3 regions of the Azospirillum thiophilum genome follow, and region 3 is predicted to be linked to each of the others. Evidence: riboswitches for the same ligand, from Rfam matches in the RefSeq annotation. Region 3 holds a riboswitch; each other region holds the start of a gene.
What was found. Region 3 has a riboswitch for cobalamin ahead of AL072_RS31365 (ABC transporter ATP-binding protein). Riboswitches for the same ligand answer to the same signal wherever they lie in the genome.

Region 1 (4,204 bases), on a different replicon from region 3:
GCGTGTTCGCCGTCATGTCCGTCGTCGGAGCGCCCGTCACCAGGCAGTCCGGCTGCGACGGGTTCGCCGGTCCGGCGGTCGATGACGACGAGGCCGGCGGCGGTACAGATGACGATGCGGTCGTCGAGCAGGCCTTCCGCGAACAGCGGGGTCCGGGCGGCGGGCGGCGGCAGCAGGGCGGCGGTCAGCGCTTGTCCGGTCAGCAGGGCCAGACAGCACAGCGCGCCGATGCGCAGGCGCAGGAAGTCCGGAAGGGCGGTCAATACCGCCCCCGACCGCACGCTGGCCGATAAGCCGGCCGACAAGCCGGCCGATAGTCCAGCCGGCCTCCGCCCATGCGGTGCGTATGGCCGGCGCGCGCGTCGGCGGCGCCCGGCAGGCTTGGGGGCAGGCAGAGGAACGGGGTGGATGCGCGAGGCATGGCGGACGGGCGTCGATGGAACGGGAGAAATGCGAGCGGGAAAGAAGCGGCCACGCCATCCTTTCCGTTTGTATTGAATCCGCGATCAGGCGGATCCCCGGCACGGAGGAGGCTTGGTTTGCTCGGACGGGCCGCAGGCGACCGCGGGAGAGATGCCGGGGTTTTCGATCCGTCGGGCACGGACTCCGGCCATGCGCACAATCATGGCGTTACGGGCCACGCGGCGGAGAGGCGTCGGTCAGGGTGCGGACGGGAAGGGAATGGAACGCCGGCTCAGCCAGCGGCCGGCGGTGCACGCGCCTGGAGGCTGGACAGGAACCAGCCGGCCGCGACGACATCGCCGGGCAGGGTGCGGGAATCGGCAAGCACCATGGCTTGGGCGGGGGTGGCCAGCGGCGGCTGGGGCGGAAGCCCGGCGCCGGCCATGATCGGGCAGAGCGGGCAATGCCCCTTCGCGGCGCCAGTCGAGCCGGAGCCGCCGTCATCCGGGACCGGCTGCCCGTCGGCATCGACGGTGATCGTCCTGATGCCGTCGACGGAGCAGATGGAGATCGTCTCCAATCCGCCGGAACCGCTATCCAATGCCATGGCCGGCATCGTCACGCTCCACACCATCATCTGGACGACAAACGCCAGAATTCCGGCCAGAAGGCCGGCGCTGCGGATGCGGTCGGTGAAGGTGCGAGGAAGGGTCAAGGTCCCGGTCGCTCGTCGGTTGTACCGCCGGAAGGAACAGGCGGCCAAATCATTGTGCGGGACTCATGGCATGGAACCGGAGCCCCGGCAAGACATTACTCCGCCCATGGACATCCATGGACATCGCGCGGCGCCGTCCGGCCGGGAACCCGTCCCCGGCAGGCCGGCGGGCGCGATCCGCTCAGGCGCCCTGATGGAGGCGTGCGTTGAACAGCGGGCCCTGGCTGTAGCGGTGCAGCGCCTTGGCGACGGCCAGAACGGCGAGGTCGGCCAGCGGCTCGATGATGATGACGCTCATATAGGCGGCGCCGAAGCTGGCGACCTCCGCGACATTCTCGGCGGTGAAGCCGTGGCCGTAGAAGGCCCAGAACGCCACCCAGGCGACGATGCCGCCCTGATAGGCGGTGGAGAGGGCCAGCGCCTGCGAGTATTTCAGTTCCACATAGGGGGTCGATGCCGGAACGATCCGCTTCGCCAGCAGGCCGATGCCCCACAGCGGAACCAGCAGGGTCGTGACGTTCATCCCATATTGCGGCAGGTCGAAGGGGGCGAAGAGCACGCCCTGGATCAGCAGGCCGGCGGCAAGGCCGATGGCCGTCGCCCCGGCACCGAACAGCAGCAGCAGGGTCGATCCGAGGATGAGATGCACCTCCGACACGCCGACCGGGTGATGCGGCAGGATCTCGAAGAAGGAGAAGACGAGGGCGGTGGCGATCAGGCTGCGCAGAGCCAGCGGCACGACGCCGCCGTCGTTGCGGATTCCATCCAGCGCCATTTTCCCGGCAAGGGCGAAGGCGCCGGCCGCCGTTGCGTAACTGAGGACGATCTTGGCGCCGTCGACGACGCCGGGTTCGATGTGCATGCTGTGTGCCCTTTCCAGATCAGCCATGGTCGAAAAGGGGCGCTGTCGCGGACCGGTGCCGGCATCGCATTCCCCCAATCGCAGGAGCGCTGTCCCTGGGCATGGGGCCGGACGGACGGCTTGCGGGGGTGCGGGCGGCCGGGAACTCCGGGAACCCATCGCATCGGCAAGCGGTCGCCGGGGCACCCCGCCCGAGGACGTTCGATCGGTCAGGCAGGTCTCCTGGCTTGCGGGTCCAGGCTGCTTCGTCGGGCCTTCCCGGCGCTGCCCGCGGCGAAGCGGGCAAACGCGCCAGTGACGCTGAAAGGACGAAGCGGCTCGCCGCTCACAGTTGCGGGGGCAGCGCCGGTCTTGCCTCCTTCCCCGGTCGGGGGGCGGCGCACCGGCTTCCCTCTTAGCCTTGCACGTCCGGGGATGCCCGCGGACGTGCAAGGAACCATAACCATCCTCACGGTAAGGTCAGGATGCGTCCGCCGTCAATAGGCTCCCCCGCGGCTGGCCGGACGGCCGGGGGCACGTCTTCCGGCCCTGTCCGGCCCTGTCCGGATCGGTGCCGGAACGGGTCATTGGTAGAAGAATGACCTCGTCTTGCGCGGGCGGCCCGGGCTATGGTGCGACGACGCCGTGCATCCGCGACAGTTTCGGGACACGGCAGGGCGGGTGGTCGGCGGATTGGTCGGCGGAGTGGAATGATCCTGGACCGGAACGGAAGGCGACGGGCGTGGCGGATCGGCGGTTTGGCCGGTGCGGTCGCGCTGCTGTTGCAGATCGTTTCCTGGGCCTGGATGCCCGCTGTGATCCAGGCAGCCAATGCCGCCGATACCAGCCGGATCGTGATCTGCGCGCCGGACGGCTTCAAGACGGTGCTGCTCGATGATCGCGGGATGCCGGTCGATCCGGACGCCGCGGACAGCGGCGCGCCCGAACACGCCATGTCCGGCGGTTCCTGCCCGTTGTGCCCCCTGATCGGCGGCTTGGCCATGCCGCCGCTCGCCGTGTTCGCGATGTCCGTCGATTTCGAACGGCATGGTCCCGAGCAACTGCCCGGCAGCCGCATCGCTGCCGGCTGGTTCCTGTCCACCCTCCAGGCGCGCGCACCGCCAGTCACCGGTTGATCGCCCCGCGGCGCAAGCGGGCTTCATGCTTGCCGCCGCCCTGCCATGATCGATCGACCGGAGTTTCCGCATGCCCGATCTCCTCTTCGGGGAGGCGGCCGGCACGACCGCGTTCGCCCCCGTCGTCCAGCCTCTTCCCGGGGCGACGACGGATGAACCGCTGTTCGATGCCGTCGCCACCCCGAACGACAGCGGCACCCGTCACGGCCGCGTCCTGTTCGCCGGTGTCCTCGCCGCCTATTTCGCCATCACCCTGTACGCCTGGCTGCGGCTCGGCGCCTGGCCGATGGCCGTCTATTCCCTGCTCGTCCTCGCCTTTGCCCTCTGGTCCGTGTACGCCGACGCCCGGCGCCGGCGGCAGGCCGAGCGCATCCGCATCTGGCCGGACCACACCCTTCTGGAGCGCATCGACGGCTCCGGACGGCGGTCGGCCAGCGAATGGCAGACCGCTTGGCTGCGGCTGGCGGTCGTTCCCGGCGGGGCCGGCGGCCCTGAACTGCGCCTGACCAGCCATGGCCGGTCGGAAACCGTCGGCACCTTCCTGACCGGGCCCGAGCGGCTCGATCTGGCGAAGGCGCTGGCCCGTCACATCGGCCGCGCGCCTGCAGCGCGCTGAGCCGCAACGTCATCTCCCTCCGCGTCATTCCCGGCGCGCTCCGCTTTCAAAGACCCGGCCCGCACCGGCACCGCATGGCGGAGCCGGCGGCGGCCCGGCCTGATCCAGGAAAGACCCGATGCCCAGCCACTCTCTGAGAACCATGACCCGCCCGGCCTTGCTGGCCGCGCTGATGGCAAGCGCGGCGTCGGTGGCGTTCGCCCAGGATGCCGCTCCTCCCACCCTGCTGCCGCCGGTCACCGTGACCGGCAATGCCGGCTCGTCGCTCACCGTGCCGGCGACGGACGAGGCGGCACAGCTGATCCGGCGCACGCCGGGCGGCGTCGAACTCGTGCCCGACACGGCTTTCAAGAACGGCGCCGCGAACACGATCAGGGACGTGCTCGGCTGGGTGCCGGGCGTCGTGACGCAGCCCAAATCGAACGTCGACAACCGGGTGTCGATCCGCGGCTCCGGCCTGACGCGCAACTACGGCAATCGCGGCGTCAATCTTT
Region 2 (4,204 bases), on a different replicon from region 3:
CCGGCAGAGGCTGGACAGCCGGTCGAGGCCGTAGCGCCAATAGCCGTTGCCGCCCAGCAGGCGCAGCACCACCAGTTTCGCCCTGGCAACGATGCTGTCGGCATAGAGATCGACCGACAGCGGATGTCCCAGCCGGTTCAGGTTGGCGAGGCGAAGGCTGGGCAGGTGTTCGCGGCCGGTCCGCCATGCGGCGGCGAGCGCGGTCAGGTCGCTGTCGGAAAAGGACAGCATGACGAGGTCGGCCGGCGTCTGCCCCAGATCTTCGGCCTGGGGGCCGGCGTCGAGTTCGTCCTGGCGGGCGGCGAGCAGATGCATGAGTCGATGTTCCAGGGGCGGCGGCGCCCCCTCCCTCCCCCTCTTCGAGGGAGAGGGTAGATTTGCGATGCGGCGGCAATCCCCTCTCCCGCAAAGCGGGGGAGGGTTAGGGAGGGGGCAAACGCCGCAACAGCTTAATTCTTACCCAACAACCGCCGCCGTCACCGCCTCGCGGTCAAGCCCGGTTTCGCCGATCACCACCAGCCGGCTGCGGCGCTCCTCGCCGGGTTTCCACAGGCGGTCGTAATGGCTCTGCACGCGGATGCCGACCCCCTGCACCAGCAGGCGCATCGGCTTGCCGGGCACGTCGATGAAGCCCTTCAGGCGCAGCACGCCATGCAGGGCGGCCACATCCTCCAAGGTTTTCACCAGGGCGGCGGGATCGGGCTGGGACGGCAGTTCCACGACGAAGCTGGTGAAGTCGTCGTGGTCGTGGCCTTCCTCATCGTCATGATGGCTGGGGCGGTTGGCTAGGTCGTCCTCCACCGCCGCTCCGACGCCGAGCAGAACCAGCGGATCGACGGACCCCTGGGAAGCGCGGACCAGCTTGGCGCCGCTGCCGATGGCGCGTCCGGCGGCGTGGCCGAGGGCCTCGCGGATCAGATCCTCGACGCGGGCGAGGTCGGCGGCGTCGACCAGATCGGTCTTGTTGACGACGATCAGGTCGGCACAGAGCAGCTGGTCCTCGAACACCTCCTCGACCGGCGTCTCGTGGTCGACCGTGCCGGCGGCGTCGCGCTGGGCCGCCAGGGCCGCCGGATCGGGGGCGAAACGACCCTCCGCCGCAGCGGCGGCGTCGACCACGGCGATGACGCCGTCCACGGTGACGCGCGACTTGATCGCCGGCCAGTGGAAGGCCTGGACCAGCGGCTTGGGCAAGGCCAGGCCGCTCGTTTCGATCACAATATGCTCGGGCGGCTGCGGCCGGGCCAGCAGCTTTTCGATGGCCGGGACGAAATCGTCGGCGACGGTGCAGCACAGGCAGCCGTTCGCCAGCTCGATCACGTCGTCTTCGGTGCAGGTCGGGCTGCCGCAGGCGCGCAGGATGTCGCCGTCGATGCCGACATCGCCGAACTCGTTGATGATCAGGGCCAGCCGGCGGCCTTCGGCCTTTTCCAGCAGGCCGCGGATCAGCGTGGTCTTGCCAGCGCCGAGGAAGCCGGTGATGACGGTCGCCGGAACTTTCCCGGCAACCGTTTTTGCAGGTGCGGACATGGGTTCGGCTCCTTAACGCGTGCCGGTCTGCAACCGGGCGGCGGGGCTGGGTTCGGCGGCCAGCCCGCTCATCAGCCAGCCGCAGACGGAGCCCAGGATCGCCCAGAACAGGGCGGCGGTGCCGAGCGAGGCGGCGACGAACCGGGCCGCCAACTCCGGCGGGACAGCGCCTTCGGCGCTTTCCGGATGGGGGGCGCCGACCAGATGGGGCAGTGCCGCGATCAGCACGGCGACGGCGATGACCAACCGGTTGCGGGCGAAGGCGAGCGCCGCCATGCCGATGCCGGCCCCGACCGATGCGGCGAGCCACCAGAGCTGACGGGCTTCCAACTCGGCCCCGGCCATGCCCGGCAGTTCCGGAGCCAGGCCGAAGGAGGGGGCCAGCGAGACGGCGAAGAAGCCGCCGACACCCCAGACCAACCCGCGGCGGGCATCGACGGGCCGGCCGGCCAGCAGCATGGCGGCGCCGAGCAGCAGCGCATAGGCCACGCCGGTCAACAGGTTGGCGACGATGGTCAGGCCGATGCGCTGCATCGCCTCGTCCGGCGTGGTCGGCACGCCCTCGCCAACCTCGCGCACGGGGCCGTGCTGGTGGGAGTCGGCGGCACCGCCGGCAGGGGCAGGGGCAGTGAGGGAGGCGACGGGCGGGGTCACCACCTCGTATTTCTCGGCCTCGAGGATCAGCGGGACGGTCGTCGCCTGCTGAACGACGGAAGCGGCCGTGCCGGAGAGCACGCCCGCGACCAAAGCGGCTGTGAACAGCCGCCGGATCAGATCCATGACTTGGGCTTAGTGGCAGGGAAACGCGAAGGAATGGCGGGTGTCATGCGCCGCATCGTGGATCTGCTGCGGCTGGGCGAAGCCGACGCCATACAGCAGGAAGCTGCCAAGCAGGATCGCGGCGAAGGCGGCGACCGAGGTCCGGGCGGCGCTACGGGTCGCGGAACCGGCGGTGGCGTGGAGCGGATGGGTGGTCATCAGGCTGGTCCTTGCTCTCCCGCCACACCCGGCGGGGTTGGGTAAATCCATCGGTCCGCCGGCAGGTTTCCTGGCTCACGGGTCACAGCATCGCGGCCCGCCTTCCCGACCCTGCGGTCAGTGGCATGATGGACCGGACGCTCGCCGCACACAGTTGCGGGGGCAGCCGCGGCTTGGGGCCTTTCCGGAAGGCCCGTACCGCATTCCCTATTATCCCCGCCGTCCGTAGGGGCGATCAGGGCACCGTCGGGCGGTCAACATCGCAGTGCGCACACAGTTTGGCAAGTGCGCAATCACGCCCCGGCCGCACGGACGATCTTGCACACAAACCTTTTGACTGCTGTCATGTTTGCTGGACAGAGTGTCCGGGATTCCGACACTTTTCAGTGCAACGGTGGGAGCGGAGGAGGCAGCGCACAGGAGCAAACCACCGGAGACACAAAGGGTCCATGCGCCGGACCGAAGGGATATCCGCTGTGGCACGAATAGTGCGTACAACAATCGGTGAAACGTCCCACCGCATGGCGGCCGAGCCGGGAACTTCCGGCCCCCGGACCACCGGGAACCCAAAGCAAGGACGAAGGGAGGAGAATTCGCGACCGATGAACGCCGCACCGAACGACGACATCATTCTGGAAGCGCGCAACCTGACGAAGGAGTTCAAGGGCTTCGTCGCGGTCAAGGAGGTGAACCTGCAGGTGAAGCGGGGCACCATCCATGCGCTGATCGGCCCGAACGGCGCCGGCAAGAGCACGGTGTTCAACCTGCTCACCAAGTTCCTGACGCCCACCCGCGGCCAGATCCTCTACAAGGGCCGCGACATCACCCGCACCAAGCCGGCCGACATCGCGCTGATGGGCTTGGTGCGGTCCTTCCAGATCTCGGCCGTCTTCCCGCATCTCAGCGTGCTGGAGAATGTCCGCGTCGCGCTCCAGCGCCCGCTCGGCACCAGCTTCCATTTCTGGAAGTCGGAGTCGTCGCTCTACGACCTGCACGATCGCGCGCTGGAGCTGATCGAGGCGGTCAACCTCTCCCCCTGGGCCGGGCACACCGCTGCCGAGCTGCCCTATGGCCGCAAGCGGGCTCTCGAGATCGCCACCACCCTGGCGCTCGACCCCGAGGTGATGCTGCTCGACGAGCCGCTGGCCGGCATGGGCCATGAGGACATCGAGGGCACCGCGGCCCTGATCAAGCGCGTCGCCGCCGACCGCACCGTGCTGATGGTCGAGCACAACCTGTCTGTCGTCGCCCATCTCTCCGACACCATCACCGTGCTCCGCCGCGGCGAGATCCTCGCCGAGGGGCCCTACGAGGTGGTGTCGAAGAACCCGCAGGTGATGGAAGCGTATATGGGGACCGGACATGCCTGAGGGGATGAACACCAAGACCGCCCGAGTGGGAACGGCCATGCTGGAGATTTCCGACCTGCACGGCTTCTACGGCGAGAGCCATGTGCTGCACGGCGTCAGCCTGGAGGTGCGGCAGGGCGAGGTGGTGACGCTGCTTGGCCGCAACGGCGCCGGCAAGACCTCGACCATGCGCGCCGTCATGGGCATCATGGCCAAGCGCACCGGCTCGATCCGCTTCCAGGGCCAGGAGCTGATCGGCATGGCCCAGCACAAAATCCCGCGGCTCGGCATCAGCTACGTGCCGGAGGAGCGCGGCATCTTCTCCTCGCTCAGCGTCGACGAGAACC
Region 3 (4,204 bases):
GCCCCGCGGTCCATGGCGGCGACGATCAGCGCGTTGGTGACCGCATGCAGGATGAAGGCGACCGCGACCCCGGTCAGCACCAGCCGCTCGCTGCTCACCGTGCCGTCGCGGCCCCGTGCCGCCGCGAAGACGGCCAGCATGGCGGTGAGCGCGCCCAGGAAGGCGGCGGCCGGCAAGCCCACCGATCCGGCCACGGCGCCAGCATAGAGCAGGACGGTCACCGCCCCGACCGAGGCGCCGGCCGACACGCCGAACAGGTAGGGGTCGGCCAGCGGGTTGCGCGTCACCACTTGGAGCACGGCGCCCACCGCCGCCAGCCCGGCCCCGGCCAGCGCGCCCAGCAGCACGCGCGGCAGCCGCAGTTCCCAGACGATGTTGCGCTCGGCCCGGCTGGCGTCGGGGAGCGGGGGGAGCGCCGGCCAAAGCTCGTGCGCGATCACCGCCCAGACCTTGGCGACCGGGATGGGCGCGGCGCCGAAGCCGACGGCGGCGACCAGGGACGGCACGAGAAGGACGGCCAGCAGCAGGGGCAGGCGGGAGCGGCTCATTGCCTGAACAGCTCCGGGTGCAGGGTGCGGGCCATCCGTTCCAGCGCATCGACGTTGCGGGTCGAGGGCGTCTGCTCGGCATAGGTCAGGACGATGAAGCGGCGCTCGCGCACCGCCTCGACATCGGCCAGCTGCGGCGCGGCCAGCAGATGGCGGATCGCCGCCTCGGCCGGGATGCGGTGGTCGCTGACGATGATCCATTGCGGATTCCGCCGCACCATCTCCTCCCAGCTGACCCGGACATAGCTGTTGGGGATGTCGTCGAAGATGTTGCGGCCGCCGGCCAGCTCCATCAGCAGGCTGGTCATGCCCTCGCGCCCGACCGACAGCGGCGCGCCGTCGGTGTGGCAGTCGTCGCAATACATCACGCGCGGACGCTCGGTGGCGGCGGCGGTGCGCTCGGTCACCGCGGCGACGCGGCGGCGGAAATCGGCGACCATCGCTTCGGCGCGCTCGGAAATGCCGAAGATTTTGCCGAGGGACAGCAGGTCGGCGTAGAGCGTGTCCATGCTGATCGGCTCGCGCGGGCCGATGCGGATGCAGCTTTCCCGCAAGCTGTAGGTGGCGACCCCCATCTCGGCCAGCCGCGCCGGGGTGAGGCCGCGCGCCTCGTTGAAGCCGTAGCTCCAGCCGGCGAACAGGAAGTCGGGATCGGCGGACAGCACCGCCTCCAGCGTCGGGGCGCGGTCGGGCAGCCGCGGCAGGGCGGCGACGATGCCGGGCGGGGCGCCGGGCGGGGCGATCAGCCGGTGCTCGGCCCCGGCGATGCCGGAAACGGCGACCAGACGGTCGGCGAGGCCGAGATCCAGCATGGTCTGCGTCATGTTGGTGTCGTGCACCATCGGCCGCTTGGGCGGGCCGGTGAAACGGGCGGTCTCGAAGCAGTTGGCGACCTCGACCGGGTAGCTCTGGGCGTGCGCACCGCAGGCGGCCGTTCCCAGCAGGAGGGCCAGCGCAAGGCCGCGGAGGAAGGGCGGGATCATGAGCGGTCCGTCAGGTGGCCGGCAGGGGAGAGAGGTCGATGCGCAGCCGGCCGTTGCCGGGATGGCGGTCCACCGTGGCGGCGACCCGGTAGACCGCGGCCAGCCGCTCGGGGGTCAGCGCCGCGTCCGGTGGGGCGTCGGACAGCAGGCGGCCGTCCTTCATCAACAGGATGCGGTCGCACCAGCGCGCCGCCAGATCGATGTCGTGCAGTGTCGCCACCACGGTGATGCCGAGGCCGCGCAGCAGGTCGAGCAGGGCGAAGCGGTGGTGGATGTCCAGGTGGTTGGTCGGCTCGTCGAGCAGCAGGATGCGCGGGCGTTGGGCCAGGGCGCGGGCGATCATCGTCCGCTGGCGCTCGCCGCCCGACAGCCGTTCGACCGGGCGGTCGGCCAGCGCGGTCAGCTCCAGCCGGGCCAGCGCGTCCTCGACGATGGCGCGATCCTCCGGCCCCGGACCGGCGAAGGCGGAGCGGCGGTGGGCCAGCCGGCCCATGCCGACCACGTCGCGCACGGTGAAGCCCAGCGCGGCGGCGGAATCCTGCGCCTGGAGCGCCAGCCGGCGGGCCAGCTCCACCGGGCGCAGGGCGCGCGGATCCTCGCCCTCGATGCGGATTCTGCCGGCCGAGGGGGCCTGCAACCCGGCGAGGCAGCGCAGCAGCGTGGTCTTGCCTGACCCGTTGGGGCCGAGGATGCCGAGGAGGATGCCGGGCGGAACGGAGAAGCCGACCTGATGCAGCACGGTCCGGCCGCCCAGACTGCCGCCCAGCCGGCAATCCAGCCCCTCCACCGCGATGGCGGCGGGTGGTGATGGTTTTTGGGATGGTCCGGTCGGGAAAGGCGCTGGCGTCATCCGTGCTTCCTGCCGTTGCGGGGCAGGGGAACCGGGCGGACGACTTGCGGAGCATGCGCGGGCGTATCCTGGACGGACTCCGGCCACACGCATGGCAAGCGTTCCACCGGGACACCCCGCCCGAGGACGATTCGTTGTGGTGCTGGCAGGTCTCCTGGCTTGCGGGTCGTCGCCGGTCCGTCCAGCCTTCCCAGCACCCTGAAGGGCGCCAGTGGCGTAAAATGACGGAACGGCTCACCGCTCACAGTTGCGGGGGCAGCCCCGGCTTTACCGCGAAACGCGGTTCACCGGGTTCCCTCTTAGCTTCCGGCGGAGGCCGCCGGAAGAACCAGTACCGCCGCATTCATGGGCGACCCCGCCGCCGCGGTCAAGGTCCGTCAGCGTGTGGTCCGGGAAATCGCATGTGAGTCCCTCTCCCGTCCCGGGAGAGGGAAGGGGCCCAAGCGCAGCTTGGGAAGGGTGAGGGGTTAGGCACGAAGCCATGCGGTTCGGGACTCTTGGCCCACCCCTCACCCTCCCCACTTCGTGGGTCCAAAGTCGCTCGCAAGTCTCGCGACTGCGCTCCGCCTACGATCACCTTCGGTGCTCGTCCGGCCTGCGTCCGTCGGCTCTGCGCCCTCTCCCGGGGCGGGAGAGGGCAACCGTCGCCAAAGAGATGCGCGCAAAAATAGTATTTCATCCTCGTGGCTGCCCGGTCATGCGTCGCGGTCCGATATGTAATGTTATAACGTAACATATCGAGCGAGCGGGCGGTCCGCAAGGAAAGATCGGCGGGGCTTTCCACATCCCTTTCGACTGCCGCTTCATCGGCTATTAACGTGTTTTTGCTGAATTCGGAGGGTGCGGTCCGCCCATAGGGGTGATGGCGCTGGCGTGGGAATGGCGATGGGCGATTCGGACGATCTTTTCGACATGTACCGCAAGGACCAGGGCAAGGCGGCCCTGAGCGGTCCCACCCTGGCGACCGCCCTTGCCGACACGGTGCGGCGCAGCTTCGCCCAGATCGACGAGCTGTGCGCGGAGGTGACGCGGGCGCTGGCCCAGGCGCGCTACACCACGCGGCTGGCGCAGACGGTGACAGACCGGTCGAGCTATGTGCGGCTCGACCGCCAGTCCGAGAGCTTCCGCGACTATCTGCGCGGCTGGAGCCAGCAGCGGGCGGAAAAGGGCACCGGCGGCATGCATTGGGAGGCGCACATCCTCGTCACCGATCATCGGCGGACGACCAAGGAGATCGGGCTGGGCGTCGCCTTCGAATGGCCGGGCGCAGGGGAGGAGGGCAGCCTCGCCTTCGTCGAATTCTGGCCGACCGGCAGCGGGGTGGCGCTGCCGTCGGACGCGCGCGGCTTCCAGCGCGCGCTGGTCGCCAGCATCATCAAGCTGGAACAGGCCGGCGAACTGTCCAGCGTGAAGGGCCGGGGCTAAAGCGAGGCGTTCAGGCCGGAGGCCGACAGTTCCACCGGCCGGCGGGCCTGGCCGTCGCGGGCATAGGTGCCGTCGCTCGACGCCTTCTCAAGCGCGGCGAGCAGGTTGCGGTTGATGGTCAGCACCGCCTTGCGCAGGGCGACGAGGCCGGCGGCGTTGACCGACACCGCCCGGTCCAGCCGGTCGATGCGTTCCAGCGTCATCGCGCGCAGATCGTCGGGCAGGCGGATGCCCTCGTCGCGCGCCCGCAGCACGGAGGATTCCAGCTGTTCGGCCATCGCCGCCTTGCGGTGGGCGAAGACCTCCAGCCGGTCGAGCATGCCGGCGGCGATGCAGGCAGACTCCTCCTCCAGCACTGCCGACAGCGCCTCGACCGCGTCGAGGAAGTCGCGGACCAG

Region 1: it holds a riboswitch for cobalamin, as region 3 does, so the genes downstream of both, AL072_RS19000 (energy-coupling factor ABC transporter permease) here and AL072_RS31365 (ABC transporter ATP-binding protein) in region 3, are expected to answer to the same signal.
Region 2: it holds a riboswitch for cobalamin, as region 3 does, so the genes downstream of both, AL072_RS25295 (CbtB domain-containing protein) here and AL072_RS31365 (ABC transporter ATP-binding protein) in region 3, are expected to answer to the same signal.

What each region holds. Positions count from the first base shown of each region.
Region 1 covers NZ_CP012402.1:1,230,180-1,234,383, reverse strand. The annotation lists gene AL072_RS19010 (DUF2946 family protein) at 1-263, opposite strand, end outside; gene AL072_RS19005 (DUF2946 family protein) at 695-1,117, opposite strand; gene AL072_RS19000 (energy-coupling factor ABC transporter permease) at 1,299-1,979, opposite strand; cobalamin riboswitch at 2,175-2,435, opposite strand; gene AL072_RS18995 (DUF2946 family protein) at 2,669-3,094, shown strand; gene AL072_RS18990 (DUF2244 domain-containing protein) at 3,165-3,710, shown strand; gene AL072_RS18985 (TonB-dependent receptor family protein) at 3,829-4,204, shown strand, end outside.
Region 2 covers NZ_CP012404.1:552,116-556,319, reverse strand. The annotation lists gene cobN (cobaltochelatase subunit CobN) at 1-315, opposite strand, end outside; gene cobW (cobalamin biosynthesis protein CobW) at 457-1,530, opposite strand; gene AL072_RS25300 (CbtA family protein) at 1,543-2,310, opposite strand; gene AL072_RS25295 (CbtB domain-containing protein) at 2,320-2,508, opposite strand; cobalamin riboswitch at 2,552-2,771, opposite strand; gene AL072_RS25290 (ABC transporter ATP-binding protein) at 3,111-3,878, shown strand; gene AL072_RS25285 (ABC transporter ATP-binding protein) at 3,871-4,204, shown strand, end outside.
Region 3 covers NZ_CP012406.1:677,740-681,943, forward strand. The annotation lists gene AL072_RS31355 (FecCD family ABC transporter permease) at 1-548, opposite strand, end outside; gene AL072_RS31360 (ABC transporter substrate-binding protein) at 545-1,531, opposite strand; gene AL072_RS31365 (ABC transporter ATP-binding protein) at 1,542-2,381, opposite strand; cobalamin riboswitch at 2,509-2,729, opposite strand; gene AL072_RS31370 (hypothetical protein) at 3,267-3,806, shown strand; gene AL072_RS31375 (flagellar protein FlgN) at 3,803-4,204, opposite strand, start outside.